Regions from separate parts of the Pseudomonas sp. PDM24 genome, predicted to be linked through region 2. Evidence: predicted binding sites of a transcription regulator. Region 2 holds the regulator's gene; each other region holds the start of a gene.
What was found. The regulator sigma-54, encoded in region 2, starts transcription at its own class of promoters, with help from an activator protein. The targets are predictions, from matches to a motif close to ANTGGCATNNANNTTGCTNT.
Positions count from the first base shown of each region.

Region 1: the regulator sigma-54 is predicted to act here: its motif matches at 984-1,003, upstream of KW837_RS00510 (flagellar basal body rod protein FlgF).
Region 3: the regulator sigma-54 is predicted to act here: its motif matches at 717-736, upstream of KW837_RS02050 (CmpA/NrtA family ABC transporter substrate-binding protein).
Region 4: the regulator sigma-54 is predicted to act here: its motif matches at 999-1,018, upstream of KW837_RS07340 (CmpA/NrtA family ABC transporter substrate-binding protein).

Region 1 is NZ_JAHUWR010000001.1:108,075-110,242, reverse strand. Features, by position in the region: gene flgG (flagellar basal-body rod protein FlgG) at 1-143, opposite strand, end outside; gene KW837_RS00510 (flagellar basal body rod protein FlgF) at 189-929, opposite strand; gene KW837_RS00505 (sigma-54-dependent phenylalanine hydroxylase transcriptional regulator PhhR) at 1,251-2,168, opposite strand, start outside.
Region 2 is NZ_JAHUWR010000007.1:213,473-215,640, forward strand. Features, by position in the region: gene ptsN (PTS IIA-like nitrogen regulatory protein PtsN) at 1-45, opposite strand, end outside; gene hpf (ribosome hibernation-promoting factor, HPF/YfiA family) at 58-366, opposite strand; gene KW837_RS22680 (RNA polymerase factor sigma-54) at 446-1,939, opposite strand; gene lptB (LPS export ABC transporter ATP-binding protein) at 2,125-2,168, opposite strand, start outside.
Region 3 is NZ_JAHUWR010000001.1:427,084-429,251, reverse strand. Features, by position in the region: gene KW837_RS02055 (quinone-dependent dihydroorotate dehydrogenase) at 1-627, opposite strand, end outside; gene KW837_RS02050 (CmpA/NrtA family ABC transporter substrate-binding protein) at 858-2,069, shown strand; gene KW837_RS02045 (ANTAR domain-containing response regulator) at 2,085-2,168, shown strand, end outside.
Region 4 is NZ_JAHUWR010000001.1:1,621,444-1,623,611, forward strand. Features, by position in the region: gene KW837_RS29025 (methyl-accepting chemotaxis protein) at 1-152, shown strand, start outside; gene KW837_RS07335 (hypothetical protein) at 149-796, shown strand; gene KW837_RS07340 (CmpA/NrtA family ABC transporter substrate-binding protein) at 1,154-2,168, shown strand, end outside.

The sequences.
Region 1 (2,168 bases), on a different contig from region 2:
ATCTGATACAGCAAGTCCTGGAACTCGGCGCGGTCACGTTTGAAACCCGTGGTCGATACGTTCGCCAGGTTGTTGGAAATGGTGGTGAGGTTGGTGTCCTGGGCGGACAGACCTGTTTTGGCAACCCATAGAGCCGGAAGCATTCGATTCTCCTCGTGCGCCTGTTTTACGGCGCGACGTTCTGATAATTAGCTGATCTGCAAGACCCGAGCCATGGCCTGGTCATCGTCTTTGGCGGTGTTCATCATCTTGATGTGCAGCTCGAACTGCTTGGCCAGCGCCAGCACCGAAGTCATTTCTTCCACGGCATTGACGTTGCTCGACTCAAGGAACCCGGACACCAGTTTGACGTTGGCATCGGCCTGCGCCGGCTTGCCGTCCTTGGTGTGGATCGAACCGTCCAGGCCTTTGGTCATGTTCTTGAAGTCCGGGTTGACCAGTTTGATGCGGTCGACTTCGGCCATCACGCGAGGGCCTTCACCCATCGCACGGATGCTGATGGTGCCGTCTTCGCCGACTTCGATTTGCTGCTCGGGCGGCACGGCAATCGGCCCGCCATTGCCTACCACCGGCATACCGTTGCCGGCACGCAGCACGCCCAGGGCGTCAACGTTCAAGCTGCCGGTGCGCACGTAGCTTTCACCGCCATCGGGGTTCTGCACGGCGATCCAGCCGTTGCCCTGCACCGCGACATCGAGGTCGCGACCGGTTTCTACCAGCGAGCCAGGAGAGAAGTCGGTGGCCGGACGTTCGCTCATGGCAAACGCACGCGCCGGAAAGCTGTCACCAAACACCGGCATCGAACGAGCCTGTTCCAGGTCCTTCTGAAAACCGTTGGTAGAGATGTTCGCCAGGTTGTTGGCATGAGCCTTCTGCGCCAGTGCATTCTGGCTGGCGCCGGTCATTGCCACATAAAGGTACTTGTCCACACTCTTTCCTCTGCATGCCGGACGTTTGCCGCCCACCGCTGTACTGCTGAGCCATAAGCAATTTGCAGACCAACTTTTTTCTGGCGGCGCAGGGCCCGGCAAACAAAGGACTTGAGGGATTCAGAGGGGATTGGGGGAATGTATCGAAGACGAAAAACCGGCGGTGTTATGCCGGTAGGTGGCAACGGTTGACCTTGAGGTTGACTGGACTACCGCCTTCGCGAGCAAGCCCGCTCCCACATTTAATTTGTGTTCGACTCGATCAAATGTGGGAGCGGGCTTGCTCGCGAAGGGTCCATCACAGGCAAAAATAGCTATCGGCTAAGACTCAGTCTTGCCGACCTCATACTCACGCAACTTATTGGCAATGGTGGTATGCGACACCCCCAACCGCTTGCCCAGTTGCCGACTGCTCGGATGCTCGGAATACAAACGCTCCAGCACCGCTTTCTCAAAGCGCCCGACAATCTCGTCCAAACCACCCTCAAGGGAAAAATCGCCAAGCGGCTGACGCACGCCGTAGTCCGGCAGGCGAATATGCTCGGCTTTGACGGTGCCGCCGTCGCACAGGGAAACGGCCTGGAACAGTACGTTTTCCAACTGCCGCACGTTACCCGGCCAATGATAATGACTGAGCCGTTCCATGGCCGCTGGCGCCAGTTTCGGCAAAGGGCAACCGATCTGCCGACTGGCCTGATCGAGGAAGTGCTCCACCAGCGGCGCCAGTCCGTCGAGGCATTCGCGTAGCGGCGGGATGTGCAGCGAGAGCACGTTCAAACGGTGGTACAAATCCTGGCGAAACTCACCGCGAGCGCACAGCTCGGACAAATCCACTTGCGTTGCGCAGATCACCCGCACATCCAGATAGACCTCTTCATCGCTGCCGACACGACGGAAGCAACCATCCTGCAGAAAGCGCAGCAATTTCACCTGCAAGCGCGGGCTCATTTCGCCGACGCCGTCGAGAAACAACGTACCGCCCGCCGTCAGCTCCAACAGCCCGAGCTTGCCTTCGGCCCGTGCGCCTTCGAAGGCGCCGGGACCGTAGCCGAACAATTCGGTCTCGGCCATGGACTCCGGCAGACCGGCACAGTTGAGCGCCATCAACGGTGACTGCCCACGCGGGCTCGCCAAGTGACAGGCCCGCGCCAACAACTCTTTGCCGGTGCCGGTTTCGCCTTCTATCAATAGCGGCGCATCCAGTGGCGCCATGCGCCGTGCTTCGCGAACCACCGCCGC
Region 2 (2,168 bases):
CACTTGGGAACGGCCGGGGGTCAGGATGGTTTCTAGTCGGATCATGGATTGGGGGTGTTAACGACCGGTCGCGCCCTGGAGGAGGCTCTGGGTCTTTTCCTTATGCTTTTTAAGTTGGCGATCCAGCTTGTCGGTCAGCAGGTCGATGGCGGCATACATGTCCGTATGCTCGGCATTGGCGACCACTTCTCCGCCGGGAATATGCAGCGTGGCTTCGATCTTCTGCAGCAGTTTTTCGACGTTCATCGTGACTTGCACATTGGTGATCTTGTCGAAATGCCTCTCTAATCGGTCGAGTTTTTCGCCGATGTAGGTGCGCAGGGGTTCGGTCACTTCCAGTTGGTGTCCACTGATGTTGACTTGCATACAGCTTCTCCTTCGTTGCCAGTGCATAAAGCGGCAGGCAGAAATGCCTGCCACTGGAACGCTGTGGCCAGCCCGGCGGCTACATCAACCGCTTCCGTTCGCTGGAAGGCGCGATCCCCAGGGATTCGCGGTACTTGGCGACGGTGCGACGGGCTACCTGAATGCCTTGTGCCTCCAGTAAACCAGCGATCTTGCTGTCACTCAACGGCTTTTTCTGATTTTCCGCGGCAACCAGTTTTTTGATGATCGCGCGGATCGCCGTGGACGAGCATTCACCGCCTTCAGAGGTACTGACGTGGCTGGAAAAAAAGTATTTCAGTTCATAGATGCCCCGTGGGGTATGCATGAATTTTTGCGTGGTCACCCGTGAAATGGTCGATTCATGCATGCCGACTGCTTCGGCAATGTCATGCAGCACCAACGGCTTCATGGCTTCGTCACCGTACTCAAGAAAGCCGCGTTGATGCTCGACGATCTGGGTGGCGACTTTCATCAGGGTTTCATTGCGGCTTTGCAGGCTCTTGATGAACCAGCGAGCCTCCTGCAGCTGATTACGCATGAAGGTGTTGTCAGCGCTGGTATCGGCGCGGCGCACGAAACCGGCATATTGGGCGTTGACCCGCAGGCGTGGCACCGATTCCTGGTTCAGCTCCACCAGCCAGCGCTCGTTGTCCTTGCGCACGATCACGTCGGGAACGACGTATTCGGCTTCGGTGGACTCGATCTGTGAGCCCGGGCGCGGGTTGAGGCTCTGGACCAATTCGATGACCTGGCGCAGCTCATCTTCCTTGAGCTTCATGCGGCGCATCAGCTGGCTGTAGTCGCGGCTGCCGAGCAGGTCGATGTAATCGGTGACCAGGCGCTTGGCTTCGGCCAGCCAAGGGGTCTTGGCGGACAACTGGCGCAGTTGCAGCAGCAGGCATTCACCCAGGTTGCGGGCGCCGATGCCAGCGGGTTCGAATTGCTGGATGCGGTGCAGGACGGCTTCGATTTCGTCGAGTTCGATGTCCAGTTCCGGGTCGAACGCTTCGAGGATTTCCTCGAGGGTTTCGTCCAGGTAGCCCTGATTGTTGATGCAGTCGATCAGGGTCACGGCGATCAGGCGATCAGTGTCGGACATCGGTGCCAGGTTCAGTTGCCAGAGCAAATGGCTTTGCAGGCTTTCACCGACCGATGTGCGGGTGGTGAAGTCCCACTCGTCGTCATCGTTGCTCGGCAGGCTGCTGGCGCTGGTCTGGTAGACATCCTCCCAGGCTGTGTCGACGGGCAATTCGTTGGGGATGCGCTCGTTCCAGTCGCCTTCCTCAAGGTTGTCCACCGTCGGGGCGGTTTCCTGGTAGGAGGGTTCCTGAATGTCGGCGTTGGGTTTCTGTTCGGCGCTATCGGCCAAGGGGTCGGCGTTATCGAAGTCGTCGCCTTCTTCCTGGCGTTCGAGCATCGGATTGGACTCCAGAGCCTCCTGGATTTCCTGTTGCAGGTCCAGGGTCGACAATTGGAGCAGGCGGATGGCCTGTTGCAGCTGCGGTGTCATCGTCAGCTGCTGGCCCATTCTCAAGACTAGCGATGGTTTCATGGCAGGGGCTTAACACCTTATTCGCCGGCGCACATGCGCCATCCACTACAGGGCGCCGAAGCGCCAAACATAAGCAAATTATATGCCCGAAACTGAAGTGTTTGCCTAGAGCGCTGTAACAATAAAAAGTTATTGATTTTTTATTGAAGTAAGCGCTCCCTCGGCGACCCGGGCACCTCAGGTGCTTACAGGCGGAACTCGTGGCCCAGATACACTTCCTTGACCAGTT
Region 3 (2,168 bases), on a different contig from region 2:
CTTGCCGTGACGCAGGGCCAGTTCCGCCCGGCGGGTGGCCAGGTCGGCGAGCAATTGCTTGAGCGAATCGCCGAATTGCAGGCTGCGCAGGCCCGGGGTGTTCGGCGAACTGACGTTGACCGTCACGTAGCTGGCGTGGGCATAGACCTTGTCCAGGCAGATCAGGTAGTCATCGACCGCACGCTCAACCGGCGTATCGAAATTTTTGCCGATGTTGATGCCCAGCACGCCCTTGTATTTGGCCGCCGCCACGCGAGCGAGCAAGTGATCGACGCCGAGGTTGTTGAAGCCCATGCGGTTGATGATCGCCTCGGCGTCCGGCAAGCGGAAAATCCGTGGTTTCGGGTTGCCCGGTTGCGGACGCGGCGTGATGGTGCCGATTTCGACAAAACCGAAACCCAATTGGGCAAATCCATCGATCGCTGCGCCGTTTTTGTCCAAACCGGCCGCCAAACCCACCGGGTTCGGGAACTCCAGGCCCATGACCGTCACCGGCAGTTTCGCCGGCGCCTTGCACAGCAAGCCGTTAAGGCCCAAACGCCCGCCCGCGCCGATCAGGTCCAGGGACAGATCGTGGGAGGTTTCCGGGGAAAGTTTGAACAACAGCTGACGGGCCAGGGTGTACATGGGCAGGCTTGACTCGGTTGGCGATGAGAGGCGGCGATTATAGCCGTGCATCGGGTCCACAGGCGAGGCGCGCAACAAAATCAGCCAGCGATGGCATATGCCTTGCACCAATCACAGGCATCAGCACTCATGCCAACGGCGGGATGAGTGGAAGGACAATGGCGTCGTCACCCGGCTTTGCCCACGCAAAGGCCTTGGGACGACGCTTTTTTTTGGAAGGTGCGAAATCGATGAACGAACCATCAGCCGGCCCACTGGCCTGGGTCAACGGCAGCGATGCCCCGGAAAAGACTGAAATCAACCTCGGCTTCATGGCCCTGAGCGACTGCGCCTCAGTGGTGGTCGCCGCCACTCAGGGCTTTGCCCAACCCTACGGCCTGACCCTGAACCTCAAGCGCCAATCGTCCTGGGCCAACCTGCGGGACAAACTGGTCAGCGGCGAACTCGACGCCGCCCACAGCCTGTACGGCCTGATCTACGCCGTGCACCTGGGGATCGGCGGCGTAGCCTCCACCGACATGGCCGTGCTGATGGGCCTGAACCAGAACGGCCAAAGCATCAACCTTTCCCACGGCTTGCAGGCCCTGGGCGTGACCAGTCCTGAAGCACTGGACCGGCACGTGCACCAAAGTCGCCCAAAACTGACCTTCGCTCAGACTTTTCCCACGGGCACCCACGCCATGTGGCTGTATTACTGGCTCGCGAGTCAGGGCATTCATCCGTTGCAGGATGTCGACAGTGTGGTGGTGCCGCCGCCGCAAATGGTCGCGCACCTGCAAGCCGGGCGCATCGACGGTTTCTGCGTCGGCGAGCCGTGGGCGGCCAGTGCGGTGCAGCAGAATCTCGGGTTTACCATGGCCACCAGCCAGACCCTGTGGCCCGATCACCCGGAAAAAGTCCTCGGCTGCACCCGAACCTTTGTCGAGCAATACCCCAACACCGCACGGGCATTGGTGATGGCGATCCTCGAAGCCAGCCGATTCATCGAAGCCAGCCACGAAAATCGCCGCAGCACCGCGCAACTGTTGAGTGCGCCTGAGTATCTGGATGCACCGCTCGACTGCATCGAACCACGGTTGCTCGGTGACTACGCCGACGGCCTGGGTAATCGCTGGCAAGACCCACACGCCATGGGTTTTCACGGTGGTGGCGAGGTCAATTTTCCGTATTTGTCCGACGGTATGTGGTTCATGACCCAGTTTCGTCGCTGGGGTTTGTTGCGTGACGACCCGGATTACCTCGACGTGGCGCGTCAGGTCCAACAACTAGACTTATACCGTGAGGCCGCCACTGCTGTCGGTGTGCCTGCCCGGAGTCAGGAAATGCGCAGCAGTCAACTGATCGACGGCAAAATCTGGGACGGCTCGGACCCGGCCGGCTATGCCCGCAGCTTCACGCTGCACGCCATGAGCGACAACGCTCCCCTTCTCGCCAGCCGCTGACAGGAGCCTACGAATATGTTGCGTATCCTGCTGATCAATGACACTGCGAAAAAAGTCGGGCGCCTGAAGGCGGCTCTGACCGAGGCCGGGTTCGAGGTC
Region 4 (2,168 bases), on a different contig from region 2:
AGGCGCTCAGCGAGCACCAGCAAGCCAATCATGACCTCAGCGAACAGTTGCAACAGGTCAATGCCACGGTGCAAGAGCAGAGTACGCGGACCCATGCGCTGCACGACCTGACCCATTATCTCAACCAGCTCACCGTCGGAAACCGCCCATGAACCTACAATTCGCCGCCGCACTCGATGGTGGGCAATCCCGACGAACCCGTCTGCCACACAACGACGCGGGACTCAGACAGATGCTTTTGCTGGGTCTCGACCTGTTGCAAGGTCTGCAGCAGCATCGCGGTCTCGGCGGACAGACCTCCCGCGAGGCACAGCAACGTTGCCAGGCACTGGGTCATTCGCTCGACCAACGCTGGAAAGAATGGCCGTATAGCGCACAGTGCCAGGCCTGGAACGCATTACGCCGCGAACCTGCGGATTTCGAGGGCCATTGCCGGTTGCTGCAAGACTTGCTCGGCGCCATCCAGAACCTCGAACTGCGGCGCTGCGCGCTTAATCTGCAGCCCCCGAGCATCGCCGAGCGCTGTTGGGAGCTGGAAGACCTGGGGCGGCTGCGCGGCCTGTCGGTGCGCGCCGCCGCCCATCAGAATTGCCCACTGCAAATGCTTGTTCAATTGCAGTACCTGCACGAGCGCTTGCTCAGGCATGCCCCCCGCTCGCTGCACAACGCTCTCGAACGACTGCAACGCTGCCTGATCGGTACAACGACAGTGTCCATCTCCCCAGCGCAGTGCTACGCCCTGCTCACCCCCTTGCTCGACGAGCGCCTCGACGCCATCCGCCGGGATCTGGGCTAAGGCTTACCTCCATTCGACTTCGCAACGGTGCGCAGGAGAGCTGTTTTAGTTCACCTCGCACCCAAGCTGCCCAAAAAGCGATCAGTGCTTCGCTCTCCCCCGGCTCTACGCCCCCTTCGATATCTTTTTAGAAAACATCACAAAACTACTTCAAGCCTTTGTACCAATTGATTTTTTTTGCATAAAAAAACTCGGACATAAACTTGGCAAGCCCTTTGCTACTACTGACTAACAGACTTATGCGGCACGCCAATGGCGGCGTGCTGCACTTTCCGGACAACGGCGTCCGTCAGGTCCCTCTATCGAGGGAGCCTGGCGCACGCCGTTTTTTTTTGCCCCTAAAAAAAGGATGTGGTTATGACTGATGAGCGTGACTCGCAACATCCGGTACACCCCGGCCGGCGCACCTTTCTGAAGCAATCCCTGGTGACGGCAGGTACTGTCGCCGGGATCGCCGCCCTCGATGTTGTCGTGCCAGGCTTTCTGCGTAGCGCAGTCTGGGCTGCCGGCAGCGACGCGCCGGAGAAAGCTGCACTGAAGGTCGGTTTCATTCCCCTCACCGACTGCGCGTCAGTCGTGGTGGCGGCAACCCAGGGTTTCGGCGAAAAATACGGTCTTACTATCACGCCGAGCAAAGAGGCGTCCTGGGCCGGCGTGCGCGACAAACTGCTCAACGGCGAACTGGATGCTGCCCATGTGCTCTACGGCCTGATCTATGGCGTGCAACTGGGCATCGGCGGGCCGCAGAGAGATATGGCCATGCTCATGGGATTGAACCAGAACGGCCAGGCGATCACCCTCTCCAAACAGTTGCAGCAAGCGGGCGTGACCAATGGCGAGCAACTGGCCGCCAAGGTCAAGCAAGGTGGCACGCCACTGACCTTCGCCCAGACGTTCCCCACCGGCACCCATGCCATGTGGCTCAATTACTGGCTCGCCAGCCTCGGCATCAACCCGCTGACCGATGTGAAGACCATCGTGGTGCCACCCCCACAGATGGTCGCCAACATGCGCGTGGGCAACATGGACGGCTTCTGTGTCGGCGAGCCCTGGGGAGCCCGGGCGATTGCCGACAACATCGGCTTCACCGCCGTTACCACCCAGAAACTCTGGCCCGATCACCCGGAGAAAATCCTTGGCACCACCCGTGCCTTCGTCGAGCAATACCCCAACACCGCCCGGGCGTTGACCATGGCGGTGCTCGACGCCAGCCGGTTCATCGAGGCCAGCGTAGAGAACAAAAAAAGCACCGCCCAACTGATTGCCGGCAAGGCCTACGTGAATGCGCCCGTCGAAGTGATCGAACAACGCTTCCTCGGCCACTATGACGACGGGTCAGGCAACCAATGGACGGACGAGCATGCGATGTCCT